Regions from separate parts of the Klebsiella quasipneumoniae subsp. quasipneumoniae genome, predicted to be linked through region 3. Evidence: riboswitches for the same ligand, from Rfam matches in the RefSeq annotation. Region 3 holds a riboswitch; each other region holds the start of a gene.

Evidence for each region. Region 3 has a riboswitch for thiamine pyrophosphate ahead of thiC (phosphomethylpyrimidine synthase ThiC). Riboswitches for the same ligand answer to the same signal wherever they lie in the genome.
Region 1: another riboswitch for thiamine pyrophosphate. It lies ahead of thiM (hydroxyethylthiazole kinase); the one in region 3 lies ahead of thiC (phosphomethylpyrimidine synthase ThiC).
Region 2: another riboswitch for thiamine pyrophosphate. It lies ahead of tenA (thiaminase II); the one in region 3 lies ahead of thiC (phosphomethylpyrimidine synthase ThiC).

The regions. Positions count from the first base shown of each region.
Region 1 is NZ_CP084876.1:1,664,412-1,668,400, forward strand. It holds gene LGM20_RS08130 (alkyl/aryl-sulfatase) at 1-1,838, opposite strand, end outside; TPP riboswitch at 2,077-2,174, shown strand; gene thiM (hydroxyethylthiazole kinase) at 2,209-2,982, shown strand; gene thiD (bifunctional hydroxymethylpyrimidine kinase/phosphomethylpyrimidine kinase) at 2,979-3,779, shown strand; gene fbaB (class I fructose-bisphosphate aldolase) at 3,927-3,989, shown strand, end outside.
Region 2 is NZ_CP084876.1:2,490,669-2,494,657, forward strand. It holds gene LGM20_RS12100 (ABC transporter permease) at 1-211, opposite strand, end outside; gene LGM20_RS12105 (ABC transporter ATP-binding protein) at 208-936, opposite strand; gene tenA (thiaminase II) at 933-1,628, opposite strand; TPP riboswitch at 1,697-1,798, opposite strand; gene LGM20_RS12115 (BamA/TamA family outer membrane protein) at 2,019-3,140, shown strand; gene LGM20_RS12120 (lipoprotein) at 3,159-3,989, shown strand, end outside.
Region 3 is NZ_CP084876.1:5,059,624-5,063,612, forward strand. It holds gene hemE (uroporphyrinogen decarboxylase) at 1-168, opposite strand, end outside; gene nudC (NAD(+) diphosphatase) at 209-982, opposite strand; gene LGM20_RS24215 (Rsd/AlgQ family anti-sigma factor) at 1,077-1,574, shown strand; TPP riboswitch at 1,628-1,752, shown strand; gene thiC (phosphomethylpyrimidine synthase ThiC) at 1,837-3,732, shown strand; gene thiE (thiamine phosphate synthase) at 3,732-3,989, shown strand, end outside.

The DNA.
Region 1 (3,989 bases), 1.9 Mb from region 3:
TTATTCAGGGTAGCGCGATCCAGCGTCAGGGTGGCATCCGCCTCTTTGGCTTGCGCATTGGCGGTGTGGTTCAGCACGCCGTTTTCCAGTTCCAGTTTATATTTACCGCCGTCATTGCCCAGATCGATATTGAAGACCGACTTCGCATTGCCCGCTTTTTCGCCATTAATATGGACCGCCAGATAATCAAAGAACATTTCCGGGGTCATGGCGCGGACGGTGTCCGGGCTGGCGGTGTTCGGGGTCGGACCTTTCACCACGCCATTGCGCAGTTCCTGGGCGCCGGTAAGGTAGAAATTACGCCACGGGCCGGACTCCGCCTGATAGCCTAATTGCTCCAGGGCATCGGCTTCCAGATGACGCGCCTGCTGGTTGTTAGGGTCGGCGAAGACGACTATGCTCACCACCTGGGCAACCCAGCGGTAGTTACCCTGGTCGTAATCCTCTTTCGCTTTCTTCAGGATGGCATCCGCGCCGCCCATGTACTCGACGAACTTCTTCGCCGCTTCTTCCGGCGGCAGTTCGTCAAGGGTGGCCGGGTTGCCGTCGAACCAGCCGAGATACAGCACGTAGGTGGCCTTCACATCGTGGCTGACCGAGCCGTAGTAGCCGCGGTTAGCCCATGTATTGGCGAGGCCGTCCGGCAGCTTAAAGTTAGCGGCGATTTCATCGCGGGTCAGGCCTTCGTTAGCCATCCGCAGGGTCTGGTCGTTGATGTAACGATACAGGTCACGCTGACTCTTCAGCAGGTTAACCACGTTCTCGTTGCCCCAGGTTGGCCAGTGGTGCTGGGCCATTATGATCTCAGCCTTATCGCCCCAGCGAACGATCGCCTGGTTGATATATTTCGACCACGGCAGCGGCTCACGGATCTTCGCCCCGCGCAGCGAGTAGGTGTTATGCAGGGTGTGGGTGACATCCTCTGCGGATTCGATCAATTTCTTCTCTTCGATATACCACAGCATTTCTGACGGCGCTTCGGAGCCTGGCGCCAGCATGAAGTCATAGGTCAGGCCGTCGATCACCTCTTTCTGGCCATCCTTATCAATGATGTTGGTTGGCGCAATCAGGGTGACGGTGCCTGCCGAGGTGGTCGTCCCCAGGCCCGCGCCCACCTGGCCTTTAGCGTCCGGCTTCAGCAGGTTGCCGTACATATAGCTGGCGCGGCGGCTCATGACGTTCCCGGCCATGATATTTTCCGCCACCGCCGCTTCCATAAATCCGGACGGCGCGTAGATTTTTACTTTACCCGCTTTGACGTCGGCTTCATCAACCACGCCGCGCACGCCACCGTAATGGTCAACGTGGCTGTGGGTGTAGATCACCGCGACGACCGGTTTTTTACCCCGGTTTTTATAGTAGAGATCCATGCCGACTTTGGCGGTTTCAGCCGAGACCAGCGGGTCTACGACGGTGATCCCCTCTTTGCCCTCAATGATTGTCATATTGGAGAGATCGAGGTTGCGGATCTGGTAGACCCCGTCGGTGACTTCAAACAGGCCGCTGATGTTGATCAGCTGCGACTGACGCCACAGGCTCGGGTTTACGGTTTCTGGCGCTTTTTCCCCTTCTTTAATGAAGGCGTACTGGCCCGGATCCCAGATGACATTGCCCTGTTCGCCTTTGATGACCTCTGGCGGCAGGGCGGCAATAAAGCCTTTATGCGCATTGGTGAAATCGGTGTTATCGGAGAAGGGGAGTTGGTTGTAGAGGGCATCGTTCGCTTTTTTGGTCGCTTCGGTTGCCTCTTTGGCTGACGTATCTGCCCAGGCGGCGAAAGCGAGACTACTCAACATGCCCGCTAACGCTAACCCTTTCACTATCGGGGTTAATTTCATTGGAATCCTCATTTATTGCATGGTTCGTTCGGTTTTACCGATTTAACGCAGGTGACTGTTTGTTACAGATTTTTTAAATATAACCACACATTTACATTCATCCAGTTTTGCTTGCAAAAAACATATTTTTAATCAGAAATTACGCCTTTTGTATTAGCTGGCGGACGGGGAAAAAAGCCGGTCAGCTTGTGTTACACCGCCACATTTCATATCCTGCTTCAGGAAAATGTTGTACCGCTTTTATGACTCGGGGTGCCCTTCTTCGTTGAAGGCTGAGAAATACCCGTACCACCTGATCTGGATAATGCCAGCGTAGGGAAGTCAGAGACCGCAGGGTCATTGCTTCTACCTCGTCTGGCGGGAGCAAACCATGCCTGAGCTGTTGAATCCCGCGCCTGTCGCGCACCTGCGCCATCTGCTGCGCGCCCATTCCCCCCTTGTGCACTGCATGACCAATGACGTGGTGCAGACCTTTACCGCCAATGTCCTGCTGGCCGTCGGCGCCTCGCCGGCGATGGTGATCGATCCCCGCGAAGCGGCGCAGTTCGCCGCCATCGCCGATGCGCTGTTAATCAACGTCGGCACCCTGACCGAAGATCGCGCAGTGGCCATGCGTGCTGCAGTGGAGCAGGCCCGCCAGGCCGGCAAGCCCTGGACGCTGGATCCGGTGGCGGTCGGCGCCCTGACCGTGCGCACGGCCTTTTGTCACGCGCTGCTGGCCTTCCAGCCGGCGGCCATTCGCGGGAATGCCTCCGAAATTCTGGCGCTGGCCGGGATGAGCGCCGGCGGGCGCGGGGTGGATACCACCGATACGGCCGCCGCGGCGCTGCCGGCGGCCCAGGCGCTGGCTCGTCAGTTGACCACTGTCGTGGCGGTCACCGGTGAGGTGGATTACGTCACCGACGGCGAGCAGGTGCTCAGCGTGGCGGGCGGCAGTGCGCTGATGACCCGGGTGGTGGGCACCGGCTGCGCGCTGTCGGCGGTGGTGGCGGCGAGCGCGGCGCTGCCGGGAGACCGGCTGGAAAACGTGGCCGCCGCCTGCGGGCTCATGAAACAGGCCGGGGAAATCGCCGCCCGTCACGGGGGGCCCGGGAGCTTTGTTCCGGCGTTTCTCGACGCGCTGTATCAGGAGGTGCGCGCATGAAACGCATCAATGCTCTGACCATCGCCGGCACCGATCCCAGCGGCGGGGCCGGTATCCAGGCCGATCTGAAAACCTTCTCCGCGCTGGGGGCCTACGGCTGCTCGGCGATCACCGCCCTGGTGGCGCAGAATACCCGCGGCGTGCAGTCGGTCTATCGTATTGAACCGGACTTTGTGGCGGCGCAGCTTGATTCGGTGTTCAGCGATGTGCGCATCGATACCACCAAAATCGGCATGCTGGCGGAAACCGATATTGTGGAAGCCGTGGCCGAGCGGCTGGCGCGCTACCGGGTGGCCAACGTGGTGCTGGATACCGTCATGCTGGCGAAAAGCGGCGATCCGCTGCTGTCGGCCTCGGCGGTGGAGACCCTGCGTCAACGATTGTTGCCGCAGGTGTCGCTGATCACCCCGAACCTGCCGGAAGCGGCCGCCCTGCTTGATGCACCCCATGCGCGCAACGAGCGCGAAATGCTGGAGCAGGGGCGGGCGCTGCTGGCGCTGGGCTGCGGCGCGGTATTGATGAAGGGCGGCCATCTCGACGATGCCGAGAGCCCGGACTGGCTCTTCACCCGCGAAGGGGAACAGCGATTTACCGCGCCGCGAGTACAGACCAAAAACACGCACGGCACCGGCTGCACGCTCTCGGCGGCGCTGGCGGCGCTGCGTCCGCGTCACGCCGACTGGGCGGCCACCGTTACCGAGGCCAAGGCCTGGCTGTCGGCGGCCCTGGCGCAGGCCGACTCCCTGGAGGTGGGCCACGGCATCGGGCCGGTGCACCATTTCCATGCCTGGTGGTAAATGGCAGCGTAACGGGACAGCAGAATCTCCTGAAAAAATGCCCTCCCGGCTGGAAAATAGGCTAAGTCGGTACCAGGCTTAACCTGCCCAAAATAATTGGGTTGGGATAATGCATGCCGGCTCCGGCCGACCTTACGGGAGATTGCTATGACTGATATTACGCAGTTGCTGGGCAAAGATGCCGAGAGCCTTTTGCAGCACCGTTGTATA
Region 2 (3,989 bases), 2.6 Mb from region 3:
CGAGCGCCACCCCCAGCGCCAGGCCGCTGAGGATCTCGCTGAGGGTAATCAGCGTGTGCCAGCCGAGATAGGCGCGATTGACCCACAGCGCCTCGGCGACCGCCGCCGGGGAGGGTAAAAGAAAGTGCGGAATGCCGCTGCGGCTGGCCAGCCCCCAGAGAAGCATCAGTCCGCAGAACACCATGCCGCCGCGCCAGAGACGTCCAGTCATGAGTGGGCCCTCATCAGCTGCTGCAGCAGCGCCGCCTGGGCGTTCAACAGCTCGGGCGCATCCGGCGCGCGCGGAGGCGCGCCGGTGAGGTGATGGCTGTCGTCGATCTCCCCGTCGGCGGCCGAGAGGACCAGCAGACGGTGGCTCAGCCGGCAGGCTTCCAGCGGATCGTGGGTGATCAGCACCACCGTGCGCCCCGCCAGCAGAGTGGCCGCGAGGGTCTGAATGCGGGTGCGGGTGAGGGTGTCCAGCGCCGAGAAGGGTTCATCCATCAGCACGATGGGCCGGTCCTCATACAGGGTGCGGGCCAGCGCGGCGCGCTGACGCATCCCGCCGGAGAGCGTCGCCGGCCGGGCGTCGGCGCAGGAGGCGAGCTCCACCTGTTCAAGCAGGGTGGCGACCCGGGCGTGATCCACTTTCTCACCGCGCAGCCGTGCGCCGAGGGCGACGTTCTCCCTGACGCTCAGCCAGGGGTAAAGCAGGTCTTTCTGCCCCATCCACGCCAGGCGGCCGGGTATCGGCTTTCCGTCGCTGGCGACCACTTCCCCGCGGGTGGCGGGGGCCAGGCCGGCCATGACCCGCAGCAGGCTGGTTTTACCGGCCCCGCTGGCGCCGAGCAGCGACACCCACTGACCGCCGGGGACCGTCAGCGACAGGTTGTCGAACAGGCGGCGGTCGCCGAAATGGAGGCTCAGCTTGCGAACCTCGATACCTGGCGCCGTCACGCCCGGGACTCCGCCGCGGCGTTGAGCCCCATCTGCCAGAACTGCGCCTCCAGGCGGGTGGCGGTGGTGAAGATGTCGCTCAGCCCGGCGAGGCGGGCCTCGCTTCCGCGCTGTTGCCACACGGTCTCCAGCAGCGCCAGCGCGGCGCTGACGCCCTGCAGATAGCCTTCATCGCCATAGTTACGGATCCACGAGGCGTAAGGATTATCCTCCAGTCGGGTGGCGGGGTGATGCAGCAGGCCCAGACCGATTTCGGCGTAACCCGCCACGCAGGGCATCAGGGCGACCAGCAGATCCAGCGCGTCGCCTGAATGACCGATATCCAGCACGTAGCGGGTATAATTGATGGTTTCTGGCGCTTCGGGCTGGGCGGCCATCTCCGGTTCGCTAATGCCCCATTGGGCGCAGTAGCCGACATGCAGCGGCACTTCGTTAAGGATGGCGTTCATGGAGGCGGCCGCGGCGCGCATCTCCGGCAGCGTGCGCAGTTTACTCACCAGCAGCGCGTAGCTGCGGGCGAAATGGATCAGAAACAGATAATCCTGGGTCAGATAGCGACGGAACGCGCTTTTCGCCAGGGTGCCTTCGGCAAGCTGCTGAACGAAAGGGTGCGCCACATAGTGCTGCCAGTCAGCGGCGGCCAGCTGGCGTAAACGGCCATAAAGACCTTGGCTAAACGCGGGAACAATCACAGGACCTCCATTTATGCAGGGGAGATCCGGGCGTGCAGGGGTGTGAACAGGCAATGGCGGTAATGCTGGCAAAATTGCCGACCCGTCCCTTCGCTGGCATGACCCAGATCAGGTTCAAAGGGTTCGGCTTGCGCCATCTCAGCCCTCACGGGACACCCCTCGGTAGCGCTATGTTATACGACATTCACCTTATGAATACAATCATCGCGCCGACCGGCGGCGCGATGGCGTTTTTCTGTGACGGCCAGCTCTTTTTTGTACAAAAATACCCGAAAAACAAGCCGCTGCGCGTTGGTGAGGGTTCTCCGGTTACGTTATATTTTCATTATTCCGTTGTAATAATCCTGTTCGCCACGCGTGTCGTGCGCGCCCCAACGCCCTGGAGTGAGCATGAAATTCCCGCTGTCCGCGCTGGCGCTTCTGTTCCTGTTGTGCCCGCCTGGCGATGCCGCCGATCTCTTCGATGCGGAAGATAGCATGCTCGACATGAGTCAATATCTGGCGGAAAACCGTTACGGTTTTCTGCCGGTGCCGCTGACGATAACCGAGCCGGCGATCGGCTATGGCGGCGGACTGTTTGGCCTGTTTTTACACGGTAAAGGCAGCCGGGAGGGCGGGCAGTTTATTCCTCCGCCGCTCACCGCTTTCGGCGGGGCCGCCACGCAGAATGGCACCTGGTTTATTGGCGGCGGCCATCGTCACACCTGGCGGCATGATCGCATTCGTTACCTGGCGGTAGCCGGCTACGCTAACGTCAATCTGGATATCTATTCCGGCGACATCGGCGGCTTCAGCCATGCTAAACCGGTGCAGACGCAGACCAAAGGGGTCGCCGCGCTGCAAAAGCTGCTGTTTCGCGTGGGCGATACGCCGGTGTTCCTCGGGGCCTCCCAGGTGTATGCCCGGGCGGATGTCGCTTTCGATAATCCGCGGGTCAACCGGGTCTGGCAGCAGGTGCTCGGGCAAAACAGCACCTCTTCGGCGCTGGGGGTGGTGGCGGAATATGACACTACCGATAATATTTTCTATCCTCAGAATGGGTTAGCGCTGAAGGGAGAATATCGGTTTTTCCGTTCGCTGCTCGGGGGCGATTATCACTACAACACGTTTACTCTGGACGGGAAGGTGTTTATTCCGCTCAGCCAGACGCTGACCCTGGCGGTCGCGGGCAATTATCAGTCCTTAACCCACCATGATAAGCACCTGATGCCGATGGCGCGTCCTTACATCGCGCTGCGCGGGATTTCGCGCTACCGCTATCAGGGCGACTACGTGGCCACGGCGCAAACCCAGCTGGCCTGGGCCGTCACTCCGCGCTGGATCCTGCAGGGATTCGTTGGCGCCGGGAGCGCCGCTGACGCGGCGGAGACGCTATGGGAACAGTCAGAGGTGGCATGGGGAGCCGGTTTTCGTTACCTGATCGCGCGACAGTACGGTTTGCGTACCGGGATTGACGTGGCGTTCAGCGAGCATGAGCAGGCGGTCTATTTCAATGTCGGTTCGGGTTTATAACTACACATGAGAACAAAAATGAGAACATCCGGCGCGGTGTTAACGCTACTGTTAGCAGCCTGGGGCACGTCGGCTGCGGAGCCGGACGAGAGCGACAGCTATTTTCCGATCTGGGGCGATGAGGCTCGCGCCAGAGGATATTCCATTCCGTTACCCTACGGCGTCAACCTGAGCTATATGAATATCCGCCAGGATATCATGGTCGACAGTATTACCTTTTCCGGGCTTAAGCTCGGCAATCATCCCATTCCCAGCGATATGTTCGCCATCGATGCCGGACACACCCGCGAGAAAAGCAAAACCGAAAACCTGCGCCTGGATATGTGGGTCTTTCCGTTCCTCAACGTATACGGACTGGTGGGGCATACCCGCGGGTCGTCCGTCTCCCAGGTATCAGTGGATTCAGACCCGTCGCAGTTTCGCGGCCTGGATCGGGCCATCGCCGGCGCGGTTCACCAGCTTTATCAGAGCGGGAAGTTGCAGGATATTGATTTTACCCTTGATTTTAAAGGCACCACCTGGGGGGCCGGCTTTACGCTCGCCGGCGGCTACGGCAACTGGTTTGGGTTAGTGGATACTAACTATACCCGCACCGACTTCGATATCCTCGACGGCAGCATTTCGGCGGTCACCGTTTCGCCGCGCGTCGGCTATCGGTTCAGTTTTCAGGGGATCGACGGACCGTCCCATCTCAGCCTGTGGGTCGGCAGCATGTATCAGGACGTGCAGCAGGAGTTTAAGGGCGATCTCGCCGACCTGCACATGCCGCCAGAGCTACAGCCCCTTATTGCCGCAGTCAATAAAGACGGCGAGGGCAAATTCGACGTTAAGCAGAAGCTGACCTCGCCG
Region 3 (3,989 bases):
GGCCAGCTCGGCATTTTTACACAGCGACATAAAGTCGCCCGCTTGCGCACGGGTGGCTTTGTACTCCGGTAAATAGCGGCCCGCCTGGCGCATCATCCACACCGGGGTGACATCAACCGGCTGACGCAGCAGCGCGCGCAGGTAACGATCGTTCTTCAGTTCGGTCATTTTTACATTCCTTTAGCGTTGATACGCCCAGTGTAACATGTCACTCGAACTCTGCCCGACACATCGCGACGGTATCTTCGATAAGCCGGCGCGCCACCGTCCCCGGCGGCGGCAGAAGCGGCAGATCGTCATAGCGGTACCAGTCCGCGCTGAGTAACTCTTTTTTATCCACCACGATATCGCCCTCCGCGTAATCCGCCATAAAGGCAGTCATCAGCGACTGCGGGAACGGCCACGGTTGAGAAGTCACGTAGCGCAGATTTTTCACCCGGATACCGCTCTCCTCCATCACCTCACGGGCAACGGCCTGCTCGAGGGTTTCGCCGACCTCGACGAACCCGGCCAGCACGGTGTGTATCCCATTGCGATGTCGGGTATGTTGCGCCAGCAGGATCGCATCGTCGCGACGGATAGCGACGATAATGCACGGGGCAATTTGCGGGTAGTAACGTTCACGGCAGTGGCTGCACAGCATCGCCCATTCGCTTTTACTGGCATGCATCGGGTGACCGCAGTAGCCGCAAAATTTATGCGATCGATAAAATTCGGCGAGCTGGATCCCCCGTCCCGCCAGCTGAAAGAGTCCCGGATCCTGATCCAGCACCTGGCGTAACGATCCCATGTCATGGCGGCGATCCTGGCGCACCATCCACACCGGATCGCCCTGCCATTCGCCGATATGCAGCGCATGCTGGCCGACAAGATCGAAATTAACCGCTTCGCCATGTGGTAATTCTCCACCAGGCAACCATAATTTTTGTTCGTGACTGACAACCCACCAGCCGCGATCTAATTTTTCAATAATACGATCCATATCTATTGCACTACCTTTGCTTCACTGGCATGTTGTTAACATTATATTTACATTTTTGGTGAGCAGATTTAAATCAAAACTAGCGGAGTCAATCATGCTAAACCAGCTGGAAAATCTGACGGAGCGCGTTGGCGGTAGTAATGAACTGGTCGATCGCTGGCTACAAGTGCGTAAGCATCTGCTCGTGGCTTACTACAATCTGGTTGGCCTGAAACCGGGCAAAGAGTCGTTTATGCGGCTAAACGAAAAGGCGCTGGATGACTTTTGCCAAAGTCTGGTGGATTACCTCTCGTCCGGTCATTTTAGTATTTATGAACGCATTATTGGCGAAATGGAAGGCGATACCCCACTTTTAGCCGCCACCCGGCTTTACCCGCAGCTGGAAGCCAATACCCAGCAGATGATGGACTACTACGATACCTGCCTCGAAAACGCCATTGATCATGATAACTACCTTGAATTTCAGCAGGCGCTGTCGGATATCGGCGAGTCGCTGGAAGCGCGTTTCGCCCTGGAAGATAAACTGATCGCCCTCGCCGTCGCCCATCATCTGAACGATGAGGTGCGCGATAATATTGCCCCGACCGCTTGAGTTGTGTGCAATTAACGAGTAGTTTACCTTCATTCCCCCTCTCCGGAGGGGATGTCATCTTGTCGGAGTGCTTATTTTCCATGTGAAGGCTAACGTGGAAAAGGCTGAGACCGTTAATTCGGGATCCGCGGAACCTGATCAGGCTAATACCTGCGAAGGGAACAAGAGTAAACTGCTGTTCGCGTCAGTCCGTCAGGGCCGATCGCATCTGTTACTCCATCCGTCGTCTGACAAGCCATGTCCTTTTCATCTGGAATGCGCTATGTCTACTACCAAACTGACCCGTCGTGAGCTACGCGAGCACGCGCAGCGATTTATCGATACGCTGGAAGGCGCTGCTTTCCCTAATTCGCGCCGTATCTACATTCAAGGTTCACAAGCGGATATCCGCGTCCCAATGCGTGAAATCCAGCTCAGCCCAACCCTCGTCGGCGGCGATAACGATAACCCACAGTACGAAGCCAACGAACCGATCCCGGTGTATGACACCTCCGGACCTTATGGCGACCCGGATATTGGCATTAATGTCCGCCAGGGGCTTGCCAGGCTGCGCCAGCCGTGGATCGACGCGCGCAATGACTGCGCCCCGCTCAGCGAACGCAGCTCGGCCTATACCAAAGCGCGGCTGGCCGATGACGGCCTTGATGAGCTGCGCTTCAATAGCCAGCTGAAGCCAAAACGCGCCGTTGCCGGCAAATGTGTTACCCAACTGCACTACGCCCGCCAGGGGATCGTCACCCCGGAGATGGAGTTCATCGCCATTCGCGAAAACATGGGCCGCGAACGTATTCGCAGCGAAGTTCTGCGCCAGCAGCATGCCGGCGAAGGCTTCGGCGCCCGCCTGCCGGAAAACATTACCCCTGAGTTCGTCCGTGATGAAGTGGCCGCCGGGCGCGCCATCATCCCGGCCAATATCAACCACCCGGAGTCTGAGCCGATGATTATCGGCCGCAACTTCCTGGTAAAAGTGAATGCTAATATCGGCAACTCGGCGGTGACCTCCTCCATCGAAGAAGAGGTCGAGAAGCTGGTCTGGTCCACCCGCTGGGGCGCCGATACGGTGATGGATCTCTCCACCGGCCGCTATATCCACGAAACCCGCGAGTGGATCCTGCGTAACAGCCCGGTACCGATCGGCACCGTACCGATTTACCAGGCGCTGGAGAAAGTCAACGGCATCGCCGAGAACCTCACCTGGGAAGCCTTCCGCGATACCCTGCTGGAACAGGCCGAACAGGGGGTCGACTACTTCACCATTCACGCCGGCGTACTGCTGCGCTACGTCCCGATGACCGCGAAGCGTCTGACCGGCATCGTTTCGCGCGGCGGCTCAATCATGGCCAAATGGTGCCTGTCGCACCATCAGGAAAACTTTCTCTACCAGCATTTCCGCGAAATCTGCGAAATCTGCGCCGCCTATGACGTGTCGCTGTCGCTGGGCGATGGCCTGCGCCCCGGCTCCATCCAGGATGCTAACGACGAAGCGCAGTTCTCCGAGCTGCGCACCCTCGGCGAGCTGACGAAAATCGCCTGGGAGTATGACGTGCAGGTGATGATCGAGGGCCCCGGCCACGTGCCGATGCAGATGATCCGCCGCAATATGACCGAGGAGCTGGAGCACTGCCACGAAGCGCCGTTCTACACCCTCGGGCCGCTCACCACCGACATTGCGCCGGGCTACGACCATTTCACCTCCGGCATCGGCGCGGCGATGATCGGCTGGTTCGGCTGCGCCATGCTGTGCTATGTCACGCCAAAAGAGCATCTCGGCCTGCCCAACAAAGAGGATGTGAAGCAGGGGTTGATTACCTACAAAATCGCCGCCCACGCCGCCGACCTGGCGAAAGGTCACCCCGGGGCGCAGATCCGCGATAACGCCATGTCGAAGGCGCGCTTTGAATTCCGCTGGGAAGACCAGTTTAACCTCGCGCTGGATCCGTTCACCGCCCGGGCCTATCACGATGAAACCCTGCCGCAGGAATCCGGCAAAGTTGCCCACTTCTGCTCCATGTGCGGTCCGAAATTCTGCTCAATGAAGATCACTCAGGAAGTCCGCGACTACGCCGCCAGACAGGCCATCGACGCCGGCATGGCCGATATGTCGCATCACTTCCGCGCCCGCGGCGGCGAAATCTACCTGAAACAGGAGGAAGTCTGATGTATCAGCCTGATTTTCCACCCGTCCCGTTTCGTCTCGGACTCTACCCGGTAGTGGACAGCGTGGCGTGGATTGAGCGCCTGCTCGAAGCCGGCGTGCGTACTCTTCAGTTACGCATCAAAGACCGACACGACAGCGAGGTGGAGGATGACGTCATCGCCGCCATCGCCCTTGGCCGCCGCTATCACGCCCGGCTGTTCATTAACGATTACTGGCGACTGGCGATCAAGCACCAGGCCTACGGCGTACATCTCGGA